Regions from separate parts of the Pseudarthrobacter sp. NPDC055928 genome, predicted to be linked through region 1. Evidence: predicted binding sites of a transcription regulator. Region 1 holds the regulator's gene; the other holds the start of a gene.
What was found. Region 1 encodes HrcA, which represses chaperone genes, less so after heat shock. Its sites were predicted from a motif close to TTNGCACTCGNNNNNNNCGAGTGCNAA; they were not measured.
Positions count from the first base shown of each region.

Region 2: groL (chaperonin GroEL) is a predicted target of HrcA. The motif match lies at 4,461-4,487, and genes of this name have one in related genera.

Region 1 is NZ_JBHJZH010000022.1:44,863-54,369, forward strand. It holds gene lepA (translation elongation factor 4) at 1-1,202, shown strand, start outside; gene hemW (radical SAM family heme chaperone HemW) at 1,239-2,468, shown strand; gene ACFC25_RS20795 (DUF4870 domain-containing protein) at 2,543-2,962, opposite strand; gene ACFC25_RS20800 (DUF3097 domain-containing protein) at 3,062-3,907, opposite strand; gene hrcA (heat-inducible transcriptional repressor HrcA) at 4,095-5,108, shown strand; gene dnaJ (molecular chaperone DnaJ) at 5,190-6,317, shown strand; gene ACFC25_RS20815 (16S rRNA (uracil(1498)-N(3))-methyltransferase) at 6,320-7,102, shown strand; gene ACFC25_RS20820 (GerMN domain-containing protein) at 7,111-8,031, opposite strand; gene ACFC25_RS20825 (PhoH family protein) at 8,422-9,507, shown strand; gene ybeY (rRNA maturation RNase YbeY) at 9,504-9,507, shown strand, end outside.
Region 2 is NZ_JBHJZH010000008.1:4,475-23,782, reverse strand. It holds gene ACFC25_RS11605 (ribonuclease HI family protein) at 50-1,030, opposite strand; gene ACFC25_RS11600 (ABC transporter substrate-binding protein) at 1,238-2,548, shown strand; gene groL (chaperonin GroEL) at 2,653-4,281, opposite strand; gene ACFC25_RS11590 (ABC transporter substrate-binding protein) at 4,574-5,812, opposite strand; gene ACFC25_RS11585 (cold-shock protein) at 5,836-6,042, opposite strand; gene ACFC25_RS11580 (LytR C-terminal domain-containing protein) at 6,196-6,828, opposite strand; gene ACFC25_RS11575 (DUF3263 domain-containing protein) at 6,880-7,209, opposite strand; gene ACFC25_RS11570 (uracil-DNA glycosylase) at 7,334-8,104, shown strand; gene ACFC25_RS11565 (siderophore-interacting protein) at 8,119-8,961, shown strand; gene ACFC25_RS11560 (threonine/serine exporter family protein) at 8,967-10,454, opposite strand; gene ACFC25_RS11555 (peptidoglycan bridge formation glycyltransferase FemA/FemB family protein) at 10,489-11,841, opposite strand; gene ACFC25_RS11550 (lipid II:glycine glycyltransferase FemX) at 11,919-12,992, opposite strand; gene ACFC25_RS11545 (TspO/MBR family protein) at 13,148-13,693, shown strand; gene ACFC25_RS11540 (L-serine ammonia-lyase) at 13,690-15,117, opposite strand; gene glyA (serine hydroxymethyltransferase) at 15,289-16,614, opposite strand; gene gcvH (glycine cleavage system protein GcvH) at 16,611-16,994, opposite strand; gene gcvT (glycine cleavage system aminomethyltransferase GcvT) at 17,049-18,197, opposite strand; gene gcvP (aminomethyl-transferring glycine dehydrogenase) at 18,208-19,308, opposite strand, start outside.

The DNA.
Region 1 (9,507 bases):
GCGGCGTGGTCACCTACGTCCGCGTGGTCGACGGCATGCTGCACCCCCGCGAACGCATCCAGATGATGTCCACCAGGGCCACGCACGAACTCCTCGAGATCGGCGTGAGCTCCCCGGAACCCACCCCGTCCAAAGGCCTTGGTGTTGGCGAAGTCGGCTACCTCATCACCGGCGTCAAGGACGTCCGGCTGTCCAAGGTTGGCGACACCGTCACCAACCTTGCCAAGCCTGCCTCTGATTCCCTTCCCGGCTATGCGGATGCCAAGCCCATGGTCTTCTCCGGCCTGTATCCGCTGGATGGCACGGACTACCCGGTGCTCCGCGATGCGCTGGAGAAGCTGATGCTCAACGACGCCGCACTGGTGTATGAGCCAGAAACGTCCGCCGCTCTGGGATTTGGCTTCCGCGTGGGCTTCCTCGGGCTGCTCCACCTGGAAATCACCAGGGAACGGCTCGAACGCGAATACAACCTCGACCTGATCTCCACAGCCCCCAACGTGGAATACGAGGTGACGCTGGAGGACAAGAAGGTTGTCCATGTGACCAACCCCAGCGAATACCCCTCTGGCAAGATCGCCGAAGTCCGTGAGCCGATGGTTTCCGCTACCATCCTGGCTCCGAACGAGTTCGTGGGCGCCATCATGGAGTTGTGCCAGAGCCGCCGCGGCGTGATGGGCGGCATGGACTACCTGTCCGAGGACCGTGTGGAAATCCGGTATCGCCTGCCACTGGCCGAGATCGTCTTCGACTTCTTCGACATCCTCAAGTCCAAGACCCGCGGCTATGGCTCACTGGACTGGAAAGCGGACGGCGAGCAGGTAGCCGACCTCGTGAAGGTGGACATCATGCTCCAGGGCGAGCAGGTGGACGCGTTCTCGGCCATCACGCACCGGGACAAGGCCTATGCCTACGGTGTAATGATGACCACCAAGCTGCGCGAACTGATTCCCCGCCAGCAGTTCGAGGTGCCCATCCAGGCTGCCATCGGTTCCAGGATCATCGCCAGGGAGAGCATCCGGGCCATCCGCAAGGACGTTCTTGCCAAGTGCTACGGCGGTGACATTTCCCGAAAGCGCAAACTGCTGGAAAAGCAGAAGGAAGGCAAGAAGCGCATGAAGATGGTGGGCCGCGTAGAGGTCCCGCAGGAAGCCTTCATTGCCGCGCTGACCACCGACGAGTCCAAGGACAAGGCCAAGAAGTAGTGATGACCGTGGCCGGAACCACCGGAGGCCGCACCCGTGCCTAGCGTTCTTCCCCTCGGCGACCCCGCGCCGTCGGACGGTCTGCTGCCCGCCCAGGCAGCGAAAGGTTCGGCGGACCGGGCTTTCGGGCTGTACGTGCACATTCCGTTCTGTGCGGTCCGCTGCGGATACTGCGACTTCAACACCTACACGGCCACAGAGTTGGGAGGCGGCGCGTCGCAGGATGCCTACGCCGCCACGGCCGTCTCAGAGGTGGACTTCGCAGCAGCAGTGCTGCGGAACTCCGGAATTCCGGACCGGCCGCTGAGCACCGTGTTCTTCGGCGGCGGGACGCCAACGCTGCTTCCGGCCGGGGACCTGGCCCGAATTCTCGGCGCTGCCATTGGCGAGTGGGGCCTGGAGCCCGGCGCTGAGGTCACTACCGAGGCCAACCCGGACTCCGTCACCCCGGAATCCCTTGCCGTCCTCAAGGATGCCGGATTTACCAGGGTTTCCTTCGGAATGCAGTCCGCCGTGCCCCATGTGCTGAAGGTCCTGGACCGGACCCATACCCCCAGCCGCGTGCCGCAAGTGGTGCAATGGGCGCGGGACGCCGGACTGGCTGTGAGCCTGGACCTGATCTACGGCACACCGGGAGAGTCACTGGACGACTGGCGGTACTCCCTTGAGACGGCCCTGTCGTACCAGCCTGATCACATCAGCGCCTACGCGCTGATCGTGGAGGACGGTACCAAGCTGGCAGCCCAGATCCGCCGCGGTGAAGTCCCCGGAATCGACGACGACGACCACGCGGACAAGTATGAACTCGCGGACCAGCTGATTCGCGAAGCGGGTCTGAGCTGGTATGAAGTCAGCAACTGGTCACGGACGCCGGAGCAGGCGTGCCGGCACAACCTGGCCTATTGGCGCGGCGACGACTGGTGGGGCATCGGTCCCGGAGCCCACTCGCACGTGGGCGGCGTGCGCTGGTGGAACGTCAAGCACCCCACCGCCTACGCCGGCCGGTTGGCTCAAGGGCTCTCGCCGGCAGCAGGGCGGGAAACGCTCGACGACGGCACCCGGGACATGGAACGGATCATGCTTGAGGCACGGCTCGTCTCAGGTGTAGGCATCAGTTCGCTGGGGGAGTCAGGCCGGAAAGAAGTGGCCGGACTCATCGCCGACGGGCTGGTGGACCCTGCCTCCGCCTTTCAGGGAAGCCTCGTCCTGACGCTGAAGGGCCGTCTGCTGGCTGACGCCGTGGTCCGCAGGATCCTGCCGGACTGACGCGGGGGTCGCTTCCTGCAAGCCCGGCTCGGGACCACCTGACGCCGCTTAGCGGAGCCAGCGGAAGCTGACCCTTATTTGATCCACCGCAGGTTGTACTGGTAGCGGTGCGGCTGGCCCCGGTTCACGTGGATGCCGGCGGCAACGGAGTAGCAAGTCAATGCGATCCAGATGAGGGTGGCAATCACGGCGAAAATATTGCCGACCACAGGGATGAACACCAAGAGGTTGGCCACAACGGCCGCGATGGTGGGCGGCAGGCTGAAGTTCAGCGCCTCCTTGGATTCCTGGGCGGTAAACGGCCCACGTTCCCGGAAGATGAGGTAGATCAGCAGCGACGGCACGCACCCGAGGATGCCGCCGAAATGCGCCAGGGTTGCCCACTGCCGGTCTTCGCTGGCCGTTAGCGGCAGCGCATTTGCTGGAACGCCATGGTACTCGGAGTGGCCCTGGCCGCTCTGGTTGTCCCTGTGTTCGTGTGCGTTTTCTGCCACGGTGTCTTCCTTCGAAAAGCAATGGTGCGGGGGTAGAACATTCAAAGTTACAGTGTGCCGGGCTCAAGCGCACTGGCAACTGCAGTACCAAGAATACTGCTAGGGAACGGTGAGGAAGTCGATGACCTCTTCAACCCTGCCCAGCAGCGAGGCTTCAAGGTCTGCGTAGCTGCGGACCGCCCCCAGGAGTTTCTGCCAGCCCAGACCGATATCTTCCTTCGTGGAATGCGGCCAACCGAACGCCGCGAGGATGCCGGTCTTCCAGTCCTGGCCACGTGGGACCACAGGCCACCTTTCAATTCCCAGCACGGAAGGCCGGATGGCCTGCCATACGTCAACGTACGGATGTCCCACAATCAGGACATTGCCGGCAGCGCCCGGGGATGCCATCACGGCATCCGCAATCCGCGATTCCTTGGAATCGGGAACCAGGTGGTCAACGAGCACTCCAAGCCGGCGGCCCGGCCCCGGCGCGAAGTCTGCCACGGCCGCAGCGAGGTCATCGATTCCATGCAAAGGCTCGACGACGATGCCCTCCACCCGGAGGTCGTCTCCCCAGACTTTTTCCACCAGTTCGGCGTCGTGCTTTCCTTCCACCCAGATCCTGCTGGCCTTGGCCACCTGGGCGCGCTGACCGGCTACCCGGACCGAGCCCGAGGCCGTCCGCCCGGCCGGGGCGGTGGCTTGCCGCGGCGCCGGGGGCATCAGTCGGATCGGCTGTCCTTCCAAGAGGAAACCGAATCCGAGCCGGAAGGACCTTGATTTGCCCCGCCGGTCCTCAAGGGCAACCACATGCATTCCGCCTGACTTCTCGACCCGCGTGACGGCGCCCACCCAGCCGGACTGGACCTCTTCCAGGACCATGCCGCGCTCTACCGGGACTTCAGGGAGCTGATTCCTCACGGGGGCGGCGATCTCCCGGGGACCCCAGTTCTGGTACTGCATGGATGTGTTCCGCCTTGCCTAGATCCTGGCCCGGAATTTCGCCCGGAGCGGTACCAATGCTAACAACGGGGTGAGTCATATTAGACTGTTAGCACTTAGGCATGTCGAGTGCTAAGCCGCGCCAAGACGGCGGCCGGTGCACGCGCCGGGGAAACCGGCGGCCTGTGACCATGGATGGAGGTGGAGTGTGAGCGAGCCGCGCAAACTTGAAGTACTGCGTGCCATCGTTGAGGACTACGTGCACTCCCGCGAACCTGTGGGCTCGAAGGCGCTGGTCGAACGCCACCATTTGGGCGTCTCCAGCGCCACGATCCGCAACGACATGGCAGCCCTTGAGGACGACGGCCTCATCACCGCCCCGCACACTAGCGCCGGACGCATCCCCACAGACAAGGGCTACCGGCTGTTTGTCGACCAGATTTCGGCCATGAAGCCACTGTCACCGGCAGAACGCCGCGCCATCCAGACCCTCCTGGAGGGCCCGGACGATCTCGACGACGTCCTGGAGCGCACTGTCCGGCTGCTGTCGCAGCTGACCAACCAGGTAGCTGTGGTCCAGTACCCGCACCTGAGCCGCGCCACGATCCGGCACATCGAGTTCGTGTTGCTGGCTCCCCGCCAGGTCCTTGTTGTCCTGATCGCCAACACCGGCAAGGTGGAGCAGAAAGTGGTCGACGTCGGGCAGGACCTTGGTGACGACGCCCTGGCAGGTATCCGGGGGCGGTTCCTCGGTTCGCTCGCAGGGACGCCGCTGAGCCAGTTGACCCAGTCGCTGCCGGCAGTTGTTTCCGGCCTGGGCCCAGGACAGCGGCAGGCTGCGCAGGCCCTGGCGCACGGCCTGGAGGTCCTTGCCCACAGCAGCCGCGAAGACCGCATGGTCATGGCCGGCACCGCCAACCTCGCACGGTCCAACGTCGACTTTCCCCTGAGTATCGGCCCGGTGCTGGAAGCGCTTGAGGAACAAGTGGTCATGCTGCGCCTGTTGAGCGAGATGGCACAGGATCCCCGCGGCGTGACGGTCAGCATCGGCCGCGAAAACCCATACGACGGGCTCACCGAAGCGTCGGTGGTCGCCACGGCCTACGGCCCAGACAGCACAGCCAAGATCGGGGTGCTCGGTCCCACCCGTATGGACTACCCCACCACCATGGCAGCAGTCAGGGCCGTGGCCCGCTACCTTTCGAGGATTCTGGGCCCCTGACAGCACCTGGCCGGGCCCCAGGCAACAAGAGCAGTACAAGCAGTCCGACTGCAGCAGTACAAACAGGAAGAGATACGAACTTTGAGCAGCCACTACGACGTCCTTGGAGTCTCGCCGGAAGCCACCGGGGAAGAGATCAAGAAGGCCTACCGCAAGCTGGCCCGCACGCTCCACCCGGACGTCAACCCCGGTGAGGATGCCTCGGACCGCTTCAAGGCCGTGACCCACGCCTACGAGGTACTCTCCGACCCGCAGAAACGCAGGGTCTACGACACCACCGGCAACGAAAACGGTACCGACAACGGCTTCGGCGGCGGCGGTTACGCCGGACAGGGCTTCGCCTTCCAGGACATCTTCGATACCTTCTTCGGCGCTGGCGGATCGCAGGGTCCGGCTTCACGCGTCCGGCGCGGCCAGGACGCCCTCATCAGTGTCCGGATCGAACTCCGCGACGCCGTGTTCGGGGTCAACAAAAAGCTTGAGGTGGACACCGCCGTCGTTTGCCCCACGTGCAACGGTTCCTGCTGCCGGGAGGGAAGCCACCCGGAACGCTGCGACATTTGCGGCGGCAGTGGCCAGGTCCAGAGAGCGGTCCGCTCCATCCTTGGCCAGGTCATGACCGCCGCCCCCTGCGGCAGCTGCGAAGGCTTCGGCACCGTGATCAAGGACCCCTGCAACGAATGCAGCGGGCAGGGGCGGATCCGTAGCCGGCGGTCAATGACCATCAAGGTCCCTGCAGGCGTAGCCACCGGGACCCGCATCCAGCTGTCGGGCCAGGGCGAGGCAGGCCCGGCCGGCGGCCCGGCCGGTGACCTGTACGTTGAGATCCGGGTCAACAACGACGCCACGTACGTACGTGACGGCGACGACCTCCATGCAACGCTCAACATCCCCATGACCGCTGCCGCGCTGGGAACCGAACTTTCCCTGGAAACCTTCGACGGGCTGCAGGAAATCGACGTCAAGTCGGGAACCCAGTCAGGGGAGATCATCACCCTTCGCGGCCTGGGCGTGACACACCTTCGCGGATATGGCCGCGGCGACCTCAAGGTACACCTTCAGGTGGAGACCCCGGCCAAACTGGATTCGGCGCAGGAAGACCTGTTGCGGCAACTGGCGAAACTTCGCGGCGAGCAGTTCACTGAGGGCAAACTCGCGGCCAGCGGCGGCGTCTTTGCCAAGCTGCGGGACCGGCTCGGTAACCTGTAGGGGTGAGCAATCCGGTTTTCTTTAGCGCTCCCGGGACGCTGGACCACATGGTCCCAGGGGGCCACTTTGTCCTGGAAGGGGCTGAGGCGCGGCATGCGGTAACGGTCAAGCGGCTTGCCCCCGGCGAGTCCGTGGACATCGCAGACGGGGCCGGCAAGCGGTTGACCGGCACGGTCGTGGCGGCGTCGCCGTTGGAGCTGACAGTGGAGTGTTCGGCGCTGACGGTCGAAGAAAAGCCCGCCATCCGGCTTGTCCTGGTGCAGGCGCTGGCCAAGGGCGACCGAGACGAGCTCGCAGTTGAAACTGCCACCGAACTCGGGATTGATTCGGTCATCCCGTGGCAGTCCGAACGGTCCATCGTGAGGTGGAAGGGTGAACGGGCAGCCAAGGCACATGCCAAGTGGCAGTCGGTGGCGACGGCGGCGGCCAAGCAGGCCCGGCGGGCCTGGATTCCTGAGGTGCGCGCCGCCGTCGAAACCCCCGGACTGGCAGCGGCTGCCGGCGCGGCCGATCTCGCAATCATCCTGCACGAGGACGCTGTCCGGCCGTTACGGTCCGTTTTGGAGAATTGGCAGGCGGCTGCGAACGGCAGTGAAACCCGCGAAATCCTGCTCATTGTGGGACCGGAAGGCGGGATCAGTCCGCGTGAAGTGACCAGGCTGTGCAGTGCCGGTGCCGTAACGGCGCTTCTGGGGCACCACGTCCTCAGGTCGTCCACCGCCGGACCCGCTGCAGTCGTCCTGGCCAGCGATGTGTTGGGCCGCTGGTCCGCACCTGAGCTCTGACAGTCGAGCTAGCGCACGCTGAAGCTGCGCGTATCAACGTTCAGCTCCTGGTCGTTTCCTGAGGTGTCCGCCTGCGCGACGCGAAGCTCGTAGTTGCCGGGTGTGAGGGTTAAGGCCAAGGTAAAAACTCCGGACTGGGCGGCCTCGGTCGCGGCCGTGGTTTCCCCGGTCAGGTACGGCGTCTTGTCGCCGTTGTCTTCCTCGCGCAGGATCCGCCAGCGGAGCTTGCCACCGGCCAGGGTGTTGCGGCCAGTAATCTTCACGCTGCCATCGGCGACTTCCACGTTCTCCTGCGGATCGATAATCCAGACCGGCGCCACCATGCCCGGGCTCCGGGACATGAGCGTGCCGAGGCGCACGTGGTCAAAAGCAAGATAGTCCGTGTGGCCGTCGACGAGGATCATCACCTGGATCTGCTGGCCGGAGTCAATGAGCCCGGAACTCGCCCCGGCCGCCGTGGCCGTATAGACGAGCTGCTGGATGGCCCGGCCGGCCATGTCGGCGTCGAGGTTGCTGTTGAAGGCATCCTCCGAGACGTCCACTGTGATGACGTTTTTACCCGAGATCGACGTGGCCAGTTTCTTGGGGTTCTGCCATGGGGTAAAGAAGTCCGGGTCCAGCGGTTTGTCAGACATCATGGCCCGCAGCGCCCTTGTAACCGGGTTTTCCTGTTCGGGCACGTCCCTGAACTCGCGGTACAGGAAAACGTTGCTGTTGCTGCGGCCGATCCAATAGACGGGTGCCTTGTTCGATGACTGTGTGGTCTCGAGCGGGGCGCTGGTGGCCGACACCCCTGGCGAGGTGTTTTCGGTGCCCTGGCTTGAATTCTGCACCACAGTGGGCTCCGGCCCTGGCTCCGCGATGCAGCCCGTGAGGATCAGGACGGCAGGCAGGAGGCTCAGCAGGGCGGTGGAGCGGATGCGCCCCAGGGCAGTACCCAAGGCAAGGGGCGTTTCTGGTCCCGGCACGGTGATGGCACTATCCTTCCTGGCAGCGATGATGCAGCCGGTCCCCGGACGGCCTTGAATTTCCAGCATTGCATAAGGAAAGTCGCCTCGGTGGCGCAAGGCGGCTGCCCGGTACAACTGCAACGGGAACGATATGAGGCCGATATGAAGTTGATACCTAATGACGGCAACTTCCCGCCCACATGGGCCGTTCCGGCACTGGCGGAAGGCTGCCCCCAGCCGCTGACAGCGGCGCGCTGGCGTAAGATGGTATGAATCCGGAGACCTCCGACGGGCGGGACCACACGCCGCGGCGGTCTGCGGGATTACGTACTTGAACTGGAGGGGACCATAGGCCTGCGGGCCAGCACCATGACTGAATCAGCTAACGGAAAGCGCCGGCTGAACACTGAGCGCACCGCAGGAGAATTTCCCCACACCCTTCCCGGCATCCGGACGGAGGTGGTTGTCTTTGATAACTCCGATCAGATGGTCCAGTCGCTCGGTAGCCACGATGAGGCGTTGCGTTTCATCGAAGAACAGTTTCCCGCCGTCAATTTCCATGTGCGGGGCAACGAACTGTCCATCAGCGGCCCGGCGGCCGATGTCCCCAGGATCATGCGGCTGCTACAGGAGGTCCGGGGCCTGGTAGCCCGTGGCACGGTGATCAGCCCCGCAGTGCTGCAGCAACTGGTGGCGCTGCTGCGGAGCCAGTCCCTGCAAAACCCGGTCGATGTCCTAACCCATGACATTCTTTCCAGCCGGGGCAGGACCATCCGGCCCAAAACGCTGAACCAGAAAAACTACGTAGACGCGATCGACGCCAACACGGTGATTTTCGGCATCGGTCCTGCCGGAACCGGCAAGACTTACCTCGCCATGGCGAAGGCCGTCCAGGCGCTTCAGCAGAAGGAAGTCAGCCGTATTATCCTCACCAGGCCGGCCGTCGAAGCGGGGGAGCGGCTTGGTTTCCTGCCCGGCACGCTCAGCGACAAAATCGACCCCTACCTCCGTCCCCTCTACGACGCGCTGCACGACATGATGGACCCGGAGTCCATCCCGCGGCTGATGGCTGCCGGCACCATCGAAGTGGCGCCCTTGGCCTATATGCGCGGACGTACCCTCAACGATGCCTTCATCATCCTTGACGAAGCGCAGAACACCACACCCGAACAGATGAAGATGTTCCTGACCAGGCTCGGCTTTGGTTCCAAAATGGTGGTGACCGGGGACGTCACCCAGGTGGACCTGCCGTTTGGGACGCGTTCCGGATTACGGATCGTGGAGGAGATCCTGCGCGGTATCGAGGACATCAATTTCTCCGTCCTGGACGCGACGGACGTCGTACGCCATCGCCTTGTCGGTGACATTGTGCAGGCGTACAGCGTCTGGGACGATGTCCAACGGAACCGGGTGAAGCACTCGGTGAGCCGTGAAAAGCAGGGGGAGCGGGCATGA
Region 2 (19,308 bases), on a different contig from region 1:
GCAGTGCGCGGTGCCCGTAGAGGCCCCGCCGCCACTGCGATGCCTGCTTTCAGGCTTCGGGCGTTCCCTGATGGAAGCGGAGCCGCCAGCGGCCGTTGTCGAGAACCCACAAGGAGCTGCGGAGCGTTGTTCCTGAACGCGCGTAGCTGCGGTAGGTCAGCAGGACCGCGCCGGTTCCGATGCGGTCCGCGCCCAGTATTTCCAGCTCCGTCCGCTCACCGGGATCTTCCTCCAGCGCGAGCATCATCGCCTCGCGGGTCCACGCCCTCCCCGAGCTTCCAATCTCCATGAAGTCGGGATGCAGCAGGACACCCGTGCGGCCGATGTCGCCTCGAACATCGGGGCCCAGCAGCTCCCGTTCGAGGGCCTCAACGATTTCCTCCGGCGACTTCCCGGGGGCGCCAGGCGTGGCCAGCGGATCTTCCTCCAGCTCGCTGAACAGATCTGGCTCGCTCAGCAGCTCCTGGTGATTGGACAAGGCAGCATTATTGGAACCAACAGATCCGCCCATACCCGCCGCCGCACCGGCCGCGGCAGGAGCCTTGGCGCCCACGTGGCCCGGCGCGCCGGCGAATCCCGGACCGGAGCGGGCAGCAACGCCCTGCTGGTATGCGGTGGCCGCGGCCCTGGCCCGTTCGTCAGCGGCCTCATTGAGGTCGTGGCCCGCATGCCCCTTGACCCATTCAAACGTGTACTTTCGCCCGGCAAGTTCCCGGTCCAATTCCTTGAACAGTTCAACGTTCAGGACTGGCTTTCCGTCCGCTTTCCGCCACCCCTTGCGCTTCCATCCAGGCATCCATTTGGTAATGGAGTTGATCACGTACTGGCTGTCGCATAAAACTCTCAGGTCTTCGTGGGGAACGTGGGCTGTGGCACGGAACAGGTCCAGCACGGCCATCAGCTCGCCCTGGTTATTGGTGCCGTGAGGCCACCCTCCGGCCCGCCAGCAGTCGTCGTTCACGTACCATGCCCAGCCAGCCGGACCTGGATTTCCTAGAGCCGAACCGTCGGCCGCTGCAGTAATCGTCACGGAACCATCCTGCCAGACGACGCCTACATGGAATTCGGCAACTGCCGGGAAACCGCTTACCGAAAACTCTTGACGCTGAAGTCGATGCGGGGCAGAATCGGAAACCTGAGTGAGAAAACGCTTTCTCATTCGACGCTCTCCCACCGGCATCGACGCGGCACGGGAACACAGGCGGGGTGGACCCCACCCTTCGAGGAAGGCACATCAATGAAGATTCAGGCCATCAGCCGCAGGAGATTCCAGCTCGGCGCAGTCGCCGTCGCGGTGTCGCTGCTCGCCACCGGCTGCGGCGCGCCCGCAGGATCCAGCAGCAACGACCAGGTCACCCTGCGTTTCGCCTGGTGGGGCAACGAGTACCTCAACGCCCAGACCGAAAAGGTCATCGACGCGTTCGAGGCTGAGCATCCCAACATCCAGATCGAATCCGAGCCCGGCGAATGGGCCAGCTATTGGGACAAACTGGCCACTAAGACCGCCGCCAACGATGCACCGGATGTCATCCAGATGGACCAGAAGTACATCGCCGAGTACGGCGGCCGCGGAGCACTGCTGGACCTGTCCAAGCAAAGCGGGGTCGACACCTCCAAGCTGGACAAGGAATCACTGGCCTCCGGCCAATACGACGACGCACAGTATGGCCTGAGCACCGGCAAGAATGCTTACGTCATCATGGCCAACACCAAGGTCTTCGAAGCAGCCAACGTCCCTTTACCCGACGACACCACGTGGACATGGAGTGACTTCATGGACACTGCCGCGAAGCTCAGCGCGGCGGGTAACGGGAAGAGCTACGGTGCGGCCTATGGCAGCAACGAAGCAGACCTCATCATCTGGCTTCGGCAGCACGGCGAGAACCTCTACTCCCAGGACGGAAAGCTGGATTTCGACACAGCCACCGCTGCTTCCTTCTGGGAGCGGCTTAAGGAACAGCGTGACTCGCAGGCAAGCCCGCCCGCCACCGTGGCCACCGAAGACTCCGGCGCAGGCTTGGAGGAGAGCCTGTTCGGCACCAACCGGGTCGGCATGGCGTGGTGGTGGACCAACCAGCTCGGCTCGCTGGAAACCACTACAGGCAGCAGCATCAAAATGCTCCGCGCCCCCAGCCTGGACGGTAAGTCCGCAGACAACGGCATGTACTACAAGCCCACGATGTTCTGGTCTGCGTCTTCTCGCTCCAAGCATCCTGAGGCGGCCGCAACCTTCATTAATTACCTGGCGAACAGCCCGGCTGCCGGTGCCATCCTCATGACTGACCGCGGCGTCCCCAGCAACTCTGAGATCGTCGAGAGCATCACGTCCACCCTCAAACCCGCAGACACAACCGTTGTGGCCTTCCTGAAGGACATCGCGCCGGACATCGCCGACGCTCCACCCGTCCCGCCGGTGGGCGCGGGCAGCGTCCAGAACGTCATCAAGCGGTTCACCGACGAGGTCTTGTACGACCGCCTGACTCCGCAGGCAGCAGCCGAAGCCTTCAAGAAAGAAGTCGAAGGAATGCTGGCAACGGCACGGAAGTAGCGGAGCCCGGCGGCTGCAGAGCCTGCCAAGACGCACAAATGCGGCCCCCTCCAAACGGAGGGGGCCGCATTGTTTGCGCGGAACGTATTCCGGGCGCTTGGAGACTAGAAGCCGCCCATGCCGCCCATGTCGTCGCCGCCACCCATGGCCGGAGCGTTCTTCTCCGGCTTGTCGGCCACGACAGCCTCAGTGGTGAGGAACAGGCCGGCGATGGAGGCCGCGTTCTGCAGGGCAGAGCGGGTCACCTTGACGGGGTCATTGATGCCGGCAGCAAGCAGGTCGACGTATTCGCCGGTTGCAGCGTTCAGGCCATGGCCTGCGGGCAGGCCGCGGACCTTGTCCACAACAACGCCCGGCTCAAGGCCAGCGTTGAAGGCAATCTGCTTCAGCGGGGCGTCGATGGCAACGCGGACGATGTTGGCGCCCGTTGCTTCGTCACCGGTCAGGTTCAGGTTCGCGAACGCCTTGGCGCCAGCCTGGATCAGTGCAACGCCACCACCGGCGACGATGCCTTCTTCAACGGCAGCCTTTGCATTGCGGACAGCGTCCTCAATGCGGTGCTTGCGTTCCTTGAGCTCAACCTCGGTTGCGGCACCGGCCTTGATGACTGCAACGCCGCCGGCCAGCTTGGCCAGGCGTTCCTGCAGCTTCTCGCGGTCGTAGTCGGAATCGGAGTTTTCGATCTCGGCGCGGATCTGGGAAACGCGGCCAGCGATCTGGTCGGCGTCGCCGGCACCTTCAACGATGGTGGTTTCATCCTTGGTGACAACAACCTTGCGGGCGCGTCCCAGGAGTTCCAGGCCAGCGGTCTCCAGCTTGAGGCCAACTTCCTCGGCAATGACCTGGCCGCCGGTCAGAACGGCGATGTCGGCCAGCTGAGCCTTGCGGCGGTCGCCGAAGCCCGGAGCCTTGACGGCGACGGACTTGAAGGTGCCACGGATCTTGTTGACGATCAGGGTGGCCAGGGCCTCGCCCTCGATGTCCTCGGCAATGATCAGCAACGGCTTGTTGGACTGCATGACCTTTTCCAGGACAGCAACCAGTTCCTTGACGTTGGAGATCTTGGAGTTGACGATCAGGATGTACGGGTCCTCGAGGACCGTTTCCTGGCGATCGGTGTCGGTGACGAAGTACGCGGAGATGTAACCCTTGTCGAAGCGCATGCCTTCGGTGAGTTCAAGCTCCAGGCCGAAGGTGTTGGACTCCTCGACGGTGATAACACCTTCCTTGCCGACCTTATCCAGGGCCTCGGCAATGAGGGCACCAATTTCGTCGTCACCGGCAGAGATGGAAGCCGTGGCGGCGATCTCTTCCTTGGTTTCGATTTCCTTGGCCGAAGCGAGCAGCTCCACCGTGACGGCTTCTACAGCCTTCTCGATGCCGCGCTTGAGGGACAGCGGATCGGCGCCGGCCGCGACGTTGCGCAGGCCTTCCTTAACCAGTGCCTGGGCGAGCACGGTGGCCGTGGTGGTGCCGTCGCCAGCGACGTCATCAGTCTTCTTGGCAACTTCCTTGACCAGCTCGGCGCCGATCTTCTCGTAAGGATCGTCCAGCTCGATCTCCTTGGCGATGGAAACACCATCGTTGGTGATCGTGGGGGCGCCCCACTTCTTTTCGAGGACGACGTTGCGTCCACGCGGGCCGAGGGTGACCTTAACGGCGTCGGCGAGGATGTTCAGGCCCCGCTCAAGGCCGCGGCGTGCCTCTTCATCAAATGCAATGATCTTGGCCATAACGGCAGTAGTCCTTTCGGGACAGACGTTAAGAATGAACCCACCGAAGTGCCCGCGACGGACGATCCTTCGCCCTCGGCCTCTGTACGCCTCAGGTTCCCGATCTCACTCCAGTAAGTATTTCTTTCGCTCCTCGACCGGCGCCTGGGCTTCGTAACCGGCCTGAGCCGGGCGTCGCTTTAGCAGTCGGTACGTAAGAGTGCTAAGTCAATAATTAGCACTCCATAGGTGAGAGTGCAAGCGAATAGTCCCGAAAACCAGTGCCTGCGGGGCCTCGTTTCGCTCCCGGCGATCAGCCTGCGGCCCGACCCGCGGATTCACGACCGCTGAGCTTTGCCCTGTTGTCAGCTCCGTACGTGAACACCATAAAGTTCGCAGAGGTGATGTCGCCGTTGGCGTCGAAGCCGATCGGACCGGATTGGCCGTCGTAGTTCGCGGCACCTGCGGTCTTCAGCGCTGACACGCAGTCCTTATAGGACTGGCAGGGTGCGGCCTTCGCCGGTTCCGCGCCGGGGACCGTGCCTCCGGAGACAGCTATGAGGTGTGCGGCTATTGATCGGCCGGCGTCGTCGTCGGCTGCCGCGGCCGCCAGGACAGCCAGCGTCACGGCGTCGTACGTCTCAGCGGCGAAAGAGGTGTCCTTCAACCCAGGATCGACCGCCAGCAGGCGGGCCTGGAAGTCCGCGGAGGGGAATACGCCGGGCACCACTGCCCGTGCGCCGTCGAGCGCTTTTGACCCCAACCCGGAACCATACTGGGCGAAAGCGCCGTCGCTGAGGATGACTTTACTGCCGGACAGTCCAGCGTTGTTCAGCTCAGCGATGGCCCCCTGGGCGCCATCCCGCGCAATGAGCACCACTGCATCCGGGGCCGCTTTCCGGGCAGCAGCTGCGGCCCGTTGGGCATCGCCGGGCTCGAACGCTGACGTGCTGGAGGTTTCCACGCCTGCGTCCTTGGCCGCACTGGCCACCGCTGCGGAAACATCCTTGCCGTAGCTGCTGTCCTGGTGGACGATCGCCAGGCTCTTCGCGCCCCCGTCTTTGGCGAGCTTCACAAGCACCGAAGCCTGGGCGACGTCGGCCGGTGCAGTCCGGAAGTAGTAGCCGCCGCTTTTGTACTTACTCAGCCCTGCCGCCGAATTGGCCGGTGAAATGAGTGGAATCTTCGCGGCGGAGAGAACGTCAATGGCAGCAGCCGCGTTGCTGGAATCAGTGGGTCCAATCACGACGTCGGCCTTGGCCGCGGCCAGCTCCATGGCTTGCGCGCCGGAGTCGCCGGCGGCCCGGGGCAACAATTCAATGGGCTTGCCCTTGTGCCCGCCGGTGGCGTTGATTTCCTGCACGGCCAGTTTTGCCGCGGCCAGCTGCGAGCCACTGAGGAAGTCCCGCGTTCCGGTGCTGTCCAGGATCACGCCAACGCGCAGCGTTCCATCGCCGGAGGCTTCAACGGAGTCAAGGCGGGCATTCCCAGCAGCAGCCCCACACCCGGCCAGCCCAAGAAGGAGGGCCGCCGATGCGGGGACACGGACCAAGGAAGATCGGAAACTTACGGACTTCACTCTGCCGGCCGGACACTTTCTGCCTGCGGGCCCTTCTCGCCTTCGCCGACTTCAAGCTCCACCCGCTGCCCCTCATCGAGTGCGCGGTATCCCTCGCCTTGAATGGCGGACCAGTGGACAAAGACGTCGTCACCCGAGCCGTCCACCGTAATAAAGCCGTAGCCCTTTTCAGCGTTGAACCACTTCACGGTTCCCAGTGCCATGATGCCCACTCTTTCAGTAGCGTCCGTAAGGCCCACGCCACTGTGTGCCGCTCGTTACGGACCGAAGCCTGAAATCACTCTAGCCAATGGTCCCCGGACGAGCCGAGGCACAGGGCCGCGTCGGTGTTCAATAGTTATTCAGGTGTAACCCGTTTACTGGAAGCCCGGCCCCAGCACAACCACCAGCGGAACCTGGAAGTCGGCGCTGTCGACCATCGTGGGAATGTTCAGGAGTTCGGAGAGGGCCTCCGCGTTGGCCCTTTGTGCCGGACCAGCATAAAAAATTACCGACGTCTGCTGGGGTGCGCCACCCCAGTTTCCTACCTGGCCGAGGGTCCAACCGTCCGCCTGTACGGTGGAGCTGACCCTGCCCGCCAGGCCGGCTGTTCCGGCGGCGTTGTAGACCGCCAGGCCCTGGGTCTTGTTCACGGCGGCCTGGGAGGCCGCGGCGGAGGGTGTGGGACTCGGCTCAGGTTCGCCACTCGGTGAGGGCTCGGCGCTGGCCGTGGGCTCTGCAGTTGCGGAAGGTTCAGCGCTGGCAGAGGGAGAGGCAGCCTCAGAGGGGGCAGATGACTCCACGCTGGTGGACGCCTGGCTGCCGGCTTGGGTGAATCCCAGCTGAGGCAGGATCAGAAAGGAGACCAGGCCGACGGCAAGTGCCACAACGCCCACGGCGAGCATGGGCCATAGCCGGGGCCTGGACGGTGCCGAAGCTGAACGGTGGACGCCCTGGCGGGAGGCAGCCTCCGGAACTTTGTCGAATTCATCCCGAGCGTATCTGGTCATAGTGGAGAGACATCCTTGTTGATTGTTGCTGATGGCTCAGCACGAGCGAAGTTACGCGTCCGAACCCAGGCGACGTGCGGTGCGTGCCCGTTGTCGCGACGTACGTAGTCTACGCAATCGCTTGACGAGCATGGGATCGTGCGCGAGCGCATCCTCGGAGTCGATCAGCGCGTTGAGCAGTTGGTAGTAGTGCGTAGCTGACAGGTCGAAGAGTTCCCTGATGGCCTGTTCCTTGGCACCGGCGTACTTCCACCACTGCCGCTCAAGGGCGAGCATCTGTTGCTCCCGCTCGCCGAGCGGCGAGTCCCGGAGCGAAAAGTCAGCCAGCAGGGAGCCACGCTCGCCAGGCTCTGCCAGGTGTTCCCGGGCTGGTTCCGCCACGGCATACTCCTTCGCTGGATAAGGTTAAAAGTCTCACCCCCATGTTACGGACGAATAACAGCGTTGTCATTTACGCCGCAACGGGCTGGCAGTAGACAAACGGGAGTACTGAGACAATGGGGGCGTGTTTGATTCGGAACCCCTGTTCGAGCTGGAGCCGGAAGCGGCGGAGCCCGTCGGTTATGCCGAGATGGCTGTATTGCCACTGGACGAACTGATGGCCGCCGACTGGGCCGCTGCCCTGGCCGGGGTGGAAGATGACCTGCGTGCCGTACTGAGGTTCCTCGCTGACGACGTCGCGGCCGGGCACCAGGTGCTGCCGTCGCCGTCGAATGTCCTCCGCGCGTTCCGGCAGCCGCTGGCGGACGTCAAGGTACTGATCCTGGGGCAGGACCCGTACCCAACCCCGGGGCACGCCGTCGGCCTGTCCTTCGCTGTGGCCCCGCAGACCCGTCCCATTCCGCGCAGCCTGGCAAACATCTACAAGGAGCTCGAGGCCGATGTGGGAGTACCGGCGCGCGTGCACGGCGACCTCAGCGCTTGGGCGGACCAGGGCGTGCTGCTCCTGAACCGGGTCATGAGCGTGCGTGCCGGAGCCGCGGGTTCCCACCGCGGAAAGGGCTGGGAGAAAATCACGACGGCGGCAGTCACCGCGGTGGCCGGGCGACGGAAAGCTGACGGCAGCGCATTTCCGCTGGTGGCTGTGCTGTGGGGCAAGGACGCGGAGGCAGTCCGGCCCCTTTTGCCCGGCGCCGCGGTAGTGTCCAGCGCGCACCCGAGCCCATTGTCGGCGTCGCGCGGTTTCTTCGGTTCCCGGCCGTTCAGCCAAGCCAATGCGCTGCTGAACGAGCAAGGAAGCCCTGGCGTAACCTGGGAACTCCCGCCACTCCCTTAGCTTAGGCTTGCCTTATGAGCACCGTTCCCGCTGCCACCAGCGCCACCAAAAAGTCGCGTCCCCAAATCAACCTCACCGTGGTCCGCCGCGAGCAGCTTTCGCCGCACATGGTCAGGATCGTTGCCGGCGGCGACGGCTTCGCCGACTACGTCAACAACGATTTTGTTGACCGCTACGTGAAGATCGTGTTCCCCCAGGCAGGCGTTGACTACGCCCAGCCGCTGGACCTGTGGACCATCCGCGAGACCATGCCCCGTGAGCAGTGGCCCTTCACCCGGACCTACACCGTCAGGTGGGTGGACTCCGTGGCACAGGAGTTGGCCATCGACTTTGTGATCCACGGCGACGAAGGACTGGCCGGCCCGTGGGCGGCCTCCGCCCGGCCCGGCGACCCGCTGACCTTTACCGGTCCCGGCGGCGCCTACAACCCGGCGCCCGACGCCGACTGGTACCTTTTCGCCGGCGATGAAGCCGCCCTGCCCGCCATCGCGGCCTCCTTGGAAGCCCTGCCAACGGAGGCACAGGGCGTGGCTTTCCTCGAGGTTGACTCCGACGCCGACATCCAGCCCATCGCAGCCCCTGCCGGTGTCAAGCTCACGTGGCTCCGGCGCAACGGCGCACCGGCCGGCACCGGTGACCTGCTGGTGTCGGCAGTCGCTAACGCCGACTGGCCCGCCGTCGGCAAGGTCGACGTCTTTGCCCATGGCGAGCGCGGCTACATGAAGGGCCTGCGCGAGGTGTTCTTTGTCCAGCAGGGCCTGGACCGCAAGCAGGTTTCGCTGTCCGGTTACTGGGCCGCGGGCCGGGTCGAAGATGACTTCCAGGCCGAGAAGAAACTGCCCATCGGGCAGATTTAGCCCCGTTAGCGGCGGCGGGCGCGCCTGCGCTCGTTGCTGGCCAGGCTCCGCGTCAACGGCCTGGCCAGGGTGTCGCCCAGGACGATCCCGCCCGCAGCGCCGAGCACGATGGCGCCGGCGTTCAGCATGCCCCCTGCGCCCAGGAGGATCTCGGATTCCTCGATGGACAGGACATACATGGACCGGAAGATCGTCAGGCCCGGCAGCAGGATCAGCGCCGCCGGCACGGCGACCACCAGCTGGGGCGCACCCATCTTCAATGCCACCACCCGGGCCAGCAGACCGATCACCACGGCGGACAACGCCGGCGAGAACCTGTCGCTGATCCCCAGCGAGCTGGCGCCGAGAAGCACCAGGTACCCGGCGACGCCCACGGCAGCGGTGGGCAGGAGCAGCTTCCACGCCGTCTGTTCGGTGACCCCGATGGCCATGACAGCCAGGGCCGTGAGGACCACCAGCACCCACAGGTCATAGGCGGGGCTGAATGTTTCCGTGACGTCGATTTCCTGCATCCCCGTCATGGAACCGACCACCAACGCGACGGCAATGCCTGCCACGAGGGCGCCGAAGATCAGGACTGTGGACAGGAACCTTCCGGCGGCCGTCACCGGGAAGCCGTTGATCGCGTCCTGCACCGAGGACACCAGGCGGCCCGTGGGCAGCAGTAGCAGGATACCGCCCACCACCACGATGGCCGGCGCGGTGGTGAGGTTGAACTGCCACAGCAGCAGTGCCATGAAAGTCACCACAAACGAACACGTCGCGGTAGTGAAGAAGTCAGGTACTCGCCAACGGCCCAGCTGGCGCGACAGCAGGCTCACGCCGATGTTGACCACAAAGGCGATAGCTGAGGACACGGGACCGCCACCCAGTACGCCAACGAATGCTGCCGCGAAGACGCCGAAGGCCACGGTCACCATCCAACGTGGGAAGGGCTTGGGGCTGGTGATGGCCTCATCGAGCCGGCGGATTGCCTCGTCCCGGCCCACTCCCCCGGCCACGATGTCCGTAACGAGCTGATGGACCTTGGCCAGCCCGGCGTAGTTGTTGGTCCAGGACCGCACAACGCGCAACAGGGCTATGGGCGTCTGGTCTTTGGGCGCGTAGTTGATCCCGACCGACTGGTTGGTGATGTCCACTTCGATGTTCTTCAGCCCCAGGGCTGCCGTCACGGCGATGATGCTCGTCTCGACTTCCAATGCGCCGGCGCCATAACGGAACATGGTTTCGGCCAGGTGCAGGGCAAAGTCCAGGGTCTTGCGGGCGGAAGTGTCCACGCCTCCCACTTGGATCATGGGGTTGGCGTACGGGCTGCCTGCGAGCCTGTCCACGATACTCAGCGGCGCCGTCGGTGGGTTCTCCCCTTGGACCAGGCGCCGCAGCATCCGCTTTGCCGCGGCGTTCTGCCGGACCTGGGAGGGGGAAAGTGGCTCAGTCTTCGGCAGGCCGTCAGTGTGAGGCCTGTTCCGGGGATCCCCGGGTCGATCTGTCACGCTGGTCCTCTTCCGGGGGTGCTTATCGTGGTCTTTACGCGGTGTTTTCGGCGGGGGCTGGTTCTTCGCCGGAAGCCTGGCGTTTCAGCGGGAGCCTGCCCAGCAGCGTGCGGGCAATTGCCACCGCGGCCCGGGCGATCCTGTTGGCTTGGAAAACCAAGGGCCGCACCGGCATCACGAAATCGCCCAGCAGCTGGACCACCTCACCGCCGAAACCCTTCTTGAAGGCGTAGCCGCCGTGGCCTTCCTCGTCCTGTCCCTGGATGCCGAAGGTGCCGTAGAAGTTGTAGCGGCTGTAGCCCTTTTCCAGCGCATGGAGCATCATGCCCCAGTAGAGGGAGGTGGCCCCGTTGAAGTAGATATAGTCCTGTTTGGTGCCGCCGATGACGCACACCAGCTCGTCGCCGAAGCAGACGAAGTGGATGGCCGCCACCGTTGCCACGCCAACGGAATCCGGGAACCGCTCAATGTCCTTGAGGCTGCGCTCATAGCTGTCGACGAGGTCCTGTACCACCTTGAGGCGGTTGGCCTTCTTCTTGCTGCCGGTCTCTTCGACCTCCCGGCGGAGTTCGGCCGCCGCAGCGGTCTCGGCTTCAAGGCGTTCGGTGATGGATTTGCGGTACGCGGGGATGTCGATCTTGGCCATCATGAGCTTGGTGAACTCGGACGAAGTGGTCCGCAGCAGCTGCTCGTAGTATTCGCGTTCGCGGTAGATGAAGCCCTTTTCGTCGCCGGCCGTGCTCAGGGCGTCGTAGAACTCGTCCAGGGTTTCCAGGGTGGCCTGTTCCAGGAAGACGCCGTTCTTTTCGGCCTTCCGGATGGCTTTGCGCGTGCGGTAGCTGGTGCCCATGATGAGCTCTTCGGCGTCCGTGACGCCGTCGAGGGTCTTAATGAACATCCAGTTCACGTTGGCGAAGTTCATGTCCGAGCCCTGGTGGGCAAATCCGAGCCGCGCAAGCTCTGCTACCAGCGGGCGGTTGTCCGTGATCTCTGGGTGTTCGGCCCCGTCCTCGTCGCGTGCGACAAAGGGAAGGTTCGGGGAGATCCGCAGCTCAGCGGCTTTGCGTTCCGCTGCCCTGGTTTTCAGGAGTTCGACGACGTCACGCACCAGGGTGGAGTCCGTGTAGTCCATCAGCGGCCCCTTGGCGCACTCGCACACTGTGTACCCGAAGCGGTTGGTGGTGTAGTTCAGTTTGCCGGCGGCCACCAGTTCGCCATCACGACGGACTCCGAACAGCTCCACTGCCTGCCCGCGGGCGCGCTGGAACCGGGCGAAGTCGGCGGACTGGATGAAGTTGTTCTGCGGGTGGCTGACTGAAAAGGCCTCGAAGTCGGCGTCGCTGAGGATAGCGAACTCGAGCTCGGTCGCGGCCTTGGTTGAATTCACGGGAAAGTTCCTCACCTGTGGATGTGCTGCCGAATGGTGGCAGCGCTGAGATGTTGTGGACGGTGGTGTGTGGCGGCTCAGTAGAACTGGTTGCCGGTACGCATGGTTTCGAGGCGCCGGAAAACACGCTCGGCGCCCTTGACCCAGAGCCGGTGCCGGACGGGTGCGAGGACGAAGTCGTAGCAGCCCACAAAGTCCGTGACTGTTTTGCTGAAGCTGGTTTTGAACATGCCCATGCCGTAAAGGTTGTGGGACTTGTCCTTGATCCTGTCCGCGGGCGGGGTGCCGCAGAAGTCATACTCGGCGCAGCCGAGCTCCTTCATCCTGCGGATCGCGGCCCACTGGACCAGGTGCGAATCACCGTACTGCTTCCGGTTCTGGGTGGACCCGCCGTCTTTGTACGTCGCCTTTGCCCCATAGTTGATTACAAAGGCGCCCACGCTCGGTTTCCCGTCCTCGTAGGCGAAGAAGAAGCTGCCTTGGCCACGGTCACAGAACTCGTCCCAGAACCGGGCGTAGTACTCATAACTGCGAAGGGGCATGGACCCTTTGGCTTTGACGGTGTTGGCCATCAGGTCATAGAGGGCGCGGTAGGTCTCCGGGCCCTGCTCCCGCTGGACCACTTCACAGCCCTCGCGCTCTGCCCGGCGGATAGCGTTGCGGGCACGTGAGGAAATGGACCGGAACACCTCGTTTTCCGGCGCGGAGATGTCCAGCAGGGCTGTGGAGTCGTTCGACTGGATGTTGGGGGCCTTCACCAGGCCGGCGGAAGCCAGCTCAGCCCGGGCTTCCGGTGAGGCGACGATGTCCGGCTCCACTTTGATGGCGAAAACGTTCAGCTTCCGTGCTTTCACAAATTCGGCACAGGCGGCCAAGGCCGGTTTGAGGTCCTCCGCGGCCCGGACGTCGGGCCCTTTGATGAGGTACCAGAGACGGCCCAGCACCGGGAATTTCTTCTCCAGGACCAGGTTGTAGCTGGCGGTTCCGCTGTTCTCCAGGACCAGGAAGCGGACAGCCCAACCGTTGCCGTTCTTCACCGAAGCGTAGGCCGCAGACTGCAGCATATTGCCGCCGTTCGGGTTCGCAGTGACGTGCTTGTCCCAGTTCTCAATTTCCTCGCCTGTGGCAAAGCGGGCGGTGAATTCTCGCAAGGGGGCGTGTCCTGTCTGTTGGTCTTGTGCGCGGTTCTGTACGTGTGGCTGCGGGCAGACATGTAGCCACAAGTCTAAAGCCTGAACCGGTACGGGCTTTTCCGCGCGTCCGTGGCCGCCTTGACTCGGGGTCCACGCTTCGTAAGGGTTGACGCATGGAGCCGCACCCTGAAGAGTCCACGCCCCGCTCCGGCAACCCCGCAGGAAACTACGGACCGGGCACGCAGATTGTGGCACTCGCCATCTTCCTGGGAGCCTCAGCACTGGTGGCATGGCTGGGGGCCTTTGCCACCGTAAACAACGTCAACGGCTGGTACGTCACCGCCGACAAAGCTCCGTGGACGCCGGCCAATGGGGTTTTCGGTCCGGTCTGGACGTTGCTGTACGCGGCCATGGCCGTGGCCGCCTGGCTGGTGTGGCGCCGCCGTGTGCCGGAGTCGAGGCCGGCGCTGGTCACCTACGGTATCCAGCTGATCCTCAACCTGCTGTGGACCCCGGTTTTCTTTGGCCTCTACCCTGTGCTGGGCACCACTGCGCTGTGGCTGGCGTTCGCGATCATCCTTGCCTTGATCGTGGCTGTGGCTTTCACGGTGCTCCGGTTCGGACCCATCAGCACGGCAGCAGGACTACTCCTGCTGCCCTACATCACCTGGATCGTGTTTGCGTCATCCCTGAATCTCTGGGCGGCGCTGCATAACTAGCATTCAACAACGTTGACGGCCAGGCCGCCCATCGCGGTCTCCTTGTACTTGGAGCTCATGTCCTTGCCGGTTTCGCGCATGGTCACGATGACTTCGTCGAGGGACACGCGGTGCGAGCCGTCACCCCAGAGCGCCATCTTCGCCGCGTTGATGGCCTTGGCAGCAGCGATGGCGTTGCGTTCGATGCACGGCACCTGTACGAGCCCTCCGATGGGGTCGCAGGTGAGGCCCAGGTTGTGTTCCATGGCGATCTCCGCGGCGTTCTCCACCTGCTGCGGTGTCCCGCCCATCACCTCGGCCAGGCCTGCGGCGGCCATGGACGACGCCGACCCCACCTCGCCCTGGCAACCCACCTCGGCGCCGGAAATGGACGCCTGTTCCTTGTACAGCACCCCGATGGCGCCGGCCGTGAGCAGGAACTTCACCACGACGTCGTCGCGGTCTTCCTGAGTGGCGTTCTCCATCCCTGGGGCGAAGTGCAGCGCGTAGTACAGGACAGCCGGGATGATGCCGGCGGCACCATTGGTCGGGGCGGTGACCACCCGCCCGCCGGAGGCGTTCTCCTCGTTGACGGCTAGGGCGATCAGGTTTACCCATTCCTGCCAGTACTTGGGGTCCCGGTAGTCGGGATCGTGGTCCCGGCTTTCCTTCAGGAGACGTTCGTGCCAGTCGGGGGCCCGACGGCGGACCTTCAGTCCGCCGGGCAGCAGCCCTTCGCGCTTGAGGCTGGTTTCCACGCAACCTTCCATCACCGAATAGATGTGCAGGAGCCCTGCGCGGATCTCCTGCTCGGACCGGGAGGCGCGTTCGTTGACGAACATGACCTCACCGATGGACAGGCCCTTGGACTGGCAGCGGCCCAGCAGTTCGGCCGCTGTCCGGAACGGAAGCGGAAGTTCCTTCTTGGACTCGTCCAGTTCCTTCAGCGCGGCGTCCTCCTCGCCCTCGCGGACGATAAAGCCGCCGCCCACTGAGAAAAAAGTGGCGCTGTGGAGGATTTCGCCGTCAGAGTCCGAAACGGTGAAGGTCATGCCGTTGGTGTGCCGCGGCAGGATGGTCAGCGGGCGCAGGACCATGTCCTTCACGCCGTAGGGCAGGGGAACACCGTTCCCACCGCCAGCACCGGCCAACTGAAGCGTTCCCGTCTCAGCGATCGCAGCCAGCCGCTCCTCCACCTCGTCAGGCAGGATCTTCTCGGGATGGAAGCCTTCCAAGCCGAGAAGGATCGCCGTCATCGTCCCGTGCCCGTGGCCCGTCGCGGCGAGGGAGCCGTACAGGTCAACCCGCAGGCTCGCAACGTCCCCCAGCTTCCCTGAGGCCTGAAGCTCCTCTGCGAACACAGCAGCAGCCCGCATGGGACCCACAGTGTGTGAACTGGAAGGTCCAATCCCGATCGAAAAAAGATCAAAGACACCAACAGCCATGGTCAGTTCCTAACTAGGTAAGTGGTGGGGTTGCGTGAGCATGTCGCCAGGGCGACGGGACCGCGAGCGTCGGCGGAGCCGGGCTTTTCGAAAGCGTGCGTCAAAGCGACGAAGGAGCAGCACGCGTGAAAAGTCCGGTCCGCCGGCGCGGACCCAGCCGCAACGAGGCACTCAGGCGAGGTTGGCGACCGCGGGGTAGAGCGGGTGGGCTGCAGCAAGGGCCTCTACGCGGTGACGCAGGCCCGTAAGGTCCGTGCCGGCGTCGGCCTTCAGAGCCTCGGCGATGATGTCCGCGACCTCACGGAAGGCGGCTTCGCCAAAGCCGCGGGTGGCCAGCGCCGGGGTGCCGATGCGCAGCCCGGAGGTGACCATCGGCGGGCGGGGGTCGAACGGCACGGCGTTGCGGTTGACCGTGATGTCGATCTCCGCGAGCCGGTCCTCGGCCTGCTGGCCGTCAAGTTCGCAGTTGCGCAGGTCCACCAGGACCAGGTGCACGTCGGTGCCGCCGGAGATCACGTTGATGCCCTTGGCGGTGACGTCTGGCTGGACCAGGCGGTCGGCCAGGATCCGGGCACCGGCCAGGACGCGTTCCTGCCGTTCTTTGAATTCGGCGGACGCGGCGATCTTGAACGCCACGGCTTTTCCTGCGATGACGTGCTCCAGCGGCCCGCCCTGCTGGCCCGGGAACACGGCCGAGTTGATCTTCTTGGCGATCGCGGCGTCGTTGGTCAGGATGATGCCGCCGCGCGGACCGGCGAGGGTCTTGTGCGTGGTGGAGGTGGTGACGTGGGCGTGCGGCACCGGCGAGGGGTGCAGCCCGGCGGCCACGAGCCCTGCGAAGTGCGCCATGTCCACCATCAGGTAGGCGCCCACGGAATCGGCGATCCGGCGGAACTCTGCGAAGTCCAGCTGCCGGGCGTATGCGGACCAGCCGGCGACGATCAGCTGCGGCTTGTGCTCCTGCGCCAGGCGCTCCACCTCGGCCATGTCGATCCGGTGGTCCTCCTCGCGGACCTGGTACGGGATCACGTTGTACAGGCGGCCGGAGAAGTTGATCTTCATGCCGTGGGTCAGGTGGCCACCGTGAGCAAGGTTCAGGCCCATGATGGTGTCGCCCGGCTTGATCAGCGCGTGCATCACCGAGGCATTCGCCTGCGCACCGGAGTGCGGCTGCACGTTGGCGAACTCCGCGCCAAAGAGGGCCTTAACCCTGTCGATAGCCAGTTGCTCGATCACATCGACGTGCTCGCAGCCGCCGTAGTAGCGCTTGCCCGGGTAGCCCTCGGCGTACTTGTTGGTCAGGACCGAGCCCTGCGCCTGCATGACAGCCACCGCGGTGTGGTTCTCCGAGGCGATCATTTCCAGGCCGTCGCGCTGGCGGCCCAGTTCGTCGTCGATCTTGGCCGCGATCTCCGGGTCCAGGACGGACAGGTCCGCGTCCAGTGACGGGGAAACGACCTGCGTAAACTCCGCGGTTTCTGACGTTGCCGGGCTCACAGCTCGCCGCCGTTCTTGGACGCGTAGTCCTGCGCGGAGAGCAGCGGGCCGTCAGACTCGGCCGCCACCTTGAACAGCCAGCCGGCGCCATACGGGTCGCTGTTGATCAGTGCGGGATCTTCGACGACGGCCGGGTTGGTTTCCGTGACCTCGCCCGTCACCGGGGAGTAGAGGTCGGAGACGGACTTGGTGGATTCCACCTCGCCGCAGGTCTCCCCCGCGGTCACGGTCGAGCCGACCTCGGGCAGGTCCACGTACACAATGTCACCGAGGGCGTCCGTGGCCACGGCGGAGATGCCGATGGACACGAGGTTCCCGTCCTCGCGGGCAACCCACTCGTGCTCGTCGGAGTACTGCAGTTCTGCGGCAACTTTAGCCATGTGTTATTTCCTTAGTTTGGTTTTGAAAACTGAGAGAACGTCGGGTGGCGCGGACTACTTTTGGCGCTTGTAGAACGGCAATGCCACGACTTCGAAGGGCTCGGTCTTGCCTCGGAGGTCGATGTCCAGGGCAGTGCCGGGCTCCATGAAAGCGACGTCGACGTAGGCCAGGGCCACCGGGTAGCCCAGGCTGGGCGAGGGCTGGCCGGAGGTGACTTCGCCAACCACGGCGCCGTCCTTGAGGACTGGGTAATGTCCGCGGCCGGCCCGGCGCCCGAGTCCCTTAAGGCCAACCAACCTGCGGCCGGTGGTGGCTCCGGCACCGGCTTCCTTCTTGGCGGCGAGCGCCGCCTTGCCCACGAAGTCGCCTTCCTTGGAAAGCGCGACGACGGGTCCCAGGCCGGCGGCGAAGGGGTCGCCCTCCAGGGAGAGTTCGTTGCCGTAGAGCGGCATGCCGGCTTCGAGGCGGAGCGAGTCGCGGGAGGCGAGGCCTGCAGGCACGAGTTCCCCTTCGTCCGCGATGGCGACGATGGCCTGCCAAAGCGCGGCGGCGTCCTCGTTGGCCACGAAGATCTCGAAGCCGTCCTCGCCGGTGTAGCCGGTGCGGGCCAGCAGCAACTCCTGGCCGGCACCTGCCACCAGGAACGGGACCTCGACGGCGGCGTAGTACTTGAGCTCCGTGACCAGGTTGTGCTGGGCGGCAGGGACCAGACGTAGCAGGAGTTCCTCCGCTTTAGGTCCCTGGACAGCGATCAGGGACGTCTCGGCGGAGACGTCGTCCACCACGACGTCGAAGCCGGCAGCGCGCTCGGCCAGCGCAGCTGCCACAGTCTTGGCGTTGCCGGCGTTGGGGACCACCAGGAAGCGGTCTGTGCCGTCTTCTGCGGCAGGACGGCGGTACGTGATGAGGTCATCGATGATTCCGCCGTCCTCGTTGCAGATCAGCGAGTACTTGGCCTTACCCACGGCCATGGCGGAGATCTTGCCCACCAGCGCGTAGTCCAGGAACGCTGCGGCATCGGGGCCGGTGACCCAGACTTCGCCCATGTGGGAGAGGTCGAAGATGCCTGCCGCCCTGCGGACGGCGTGGTGCTCGGCCAGTTCGGAGCTGTACTTGAGCGGCATCTGCCAGCCACCGAAGTCGGTGAAGGAGGCGCCGAGTTTCTTGTGCTCTTCGTAGAGCGCGGTGTAGTTCTCAGTCATCGTGGAGTCCTTAGTTTTCAAACTCGGAAAGCGGCGGGCAGGAGCAGATCAGGTTCCGGTCGCCGGCGGCTCCGTCGATGCGGCCCACGGGCGGGAAGTACTTGTCCTGCTTGAGCGAGGCCACCGGGAACACGGCCTGTTCGCGCGGGTAGGCACGGTCCCAGTCGGTGCTGATGACGGCGGCAGCCGTGTGCGGGGAGTTGCGCAGCGGGCTGTCGTTGACGGTGAAGTCGCCGTGGGCCACCTGGTCGATTTCGGCCCGGATGGCGATCATCGCCGTGATGAAGCGGTCGATCTCGTGCAGGTCCTCGGACTCGGTGGGCTCCACCATGAGTGTCCCGGCCACGGGGAATGCCAGGGTGGGGGCGTGGAACCCGTAGTCGATCAGGCGCTTGGCCACGTCCTCGGCCGTGACGCCGGTCTGGGCGGTCAGCTCACGCAGATCAAGGATGCACTCATGCGCCACGAGTCCGCCTTCGCCCGTGTACAGCACCGGGAAGAAGTCGTTCAGGCGGGCCGCGATGTAGTTGGCCGCGAGCAGTGCCGACTTGGTGGCCTCGGTCAGGCCAGCACCGCCCATGAGCTTCACGTAGGCCCAGGAAATCGGCAGGACACCTGCGGAGCCGAAGCGGGAGGCTGAGATCGGGACGTCGTCGCCTTCGGTCCAGGTGGCAGCGTTGCCCGGCATGAACGGTGCCAGGTGTGCTTTTGCGGCGACCGGGCCCACACCGGGTCCGCCGCCGCCGTGCGGGATGCAGAAGGTTTTGTGGAGGTTCAGGTGCGAGACGTCGCCGCCGAATTTGCCGGGCTGGGCCAGGCCCACCAGGGCGTTCAGGTTGGCACCGTCGATGTACACCTGGCCGCCTGCGGCGTGGATGGCGTCGCAGACTTCGCGGACGTCGGCGTCGTAGACACCGTGCGTCGACGGGTAGGTGATCATGATGCAGGACAGTGCGTCCTTGTGGGCCTCGATCTTGGCGTAGAGGTCGGTGTGGTCGATGGTGCCGTCGGCGGCGGTGGCCACCACAACCACCTTCATGCCGGCCAGGACGGCCGAGGCCGCGTTGGTGCCGTGCGCCGAAGCTGGGATCAGGCAGATGTTGCGCTGTTC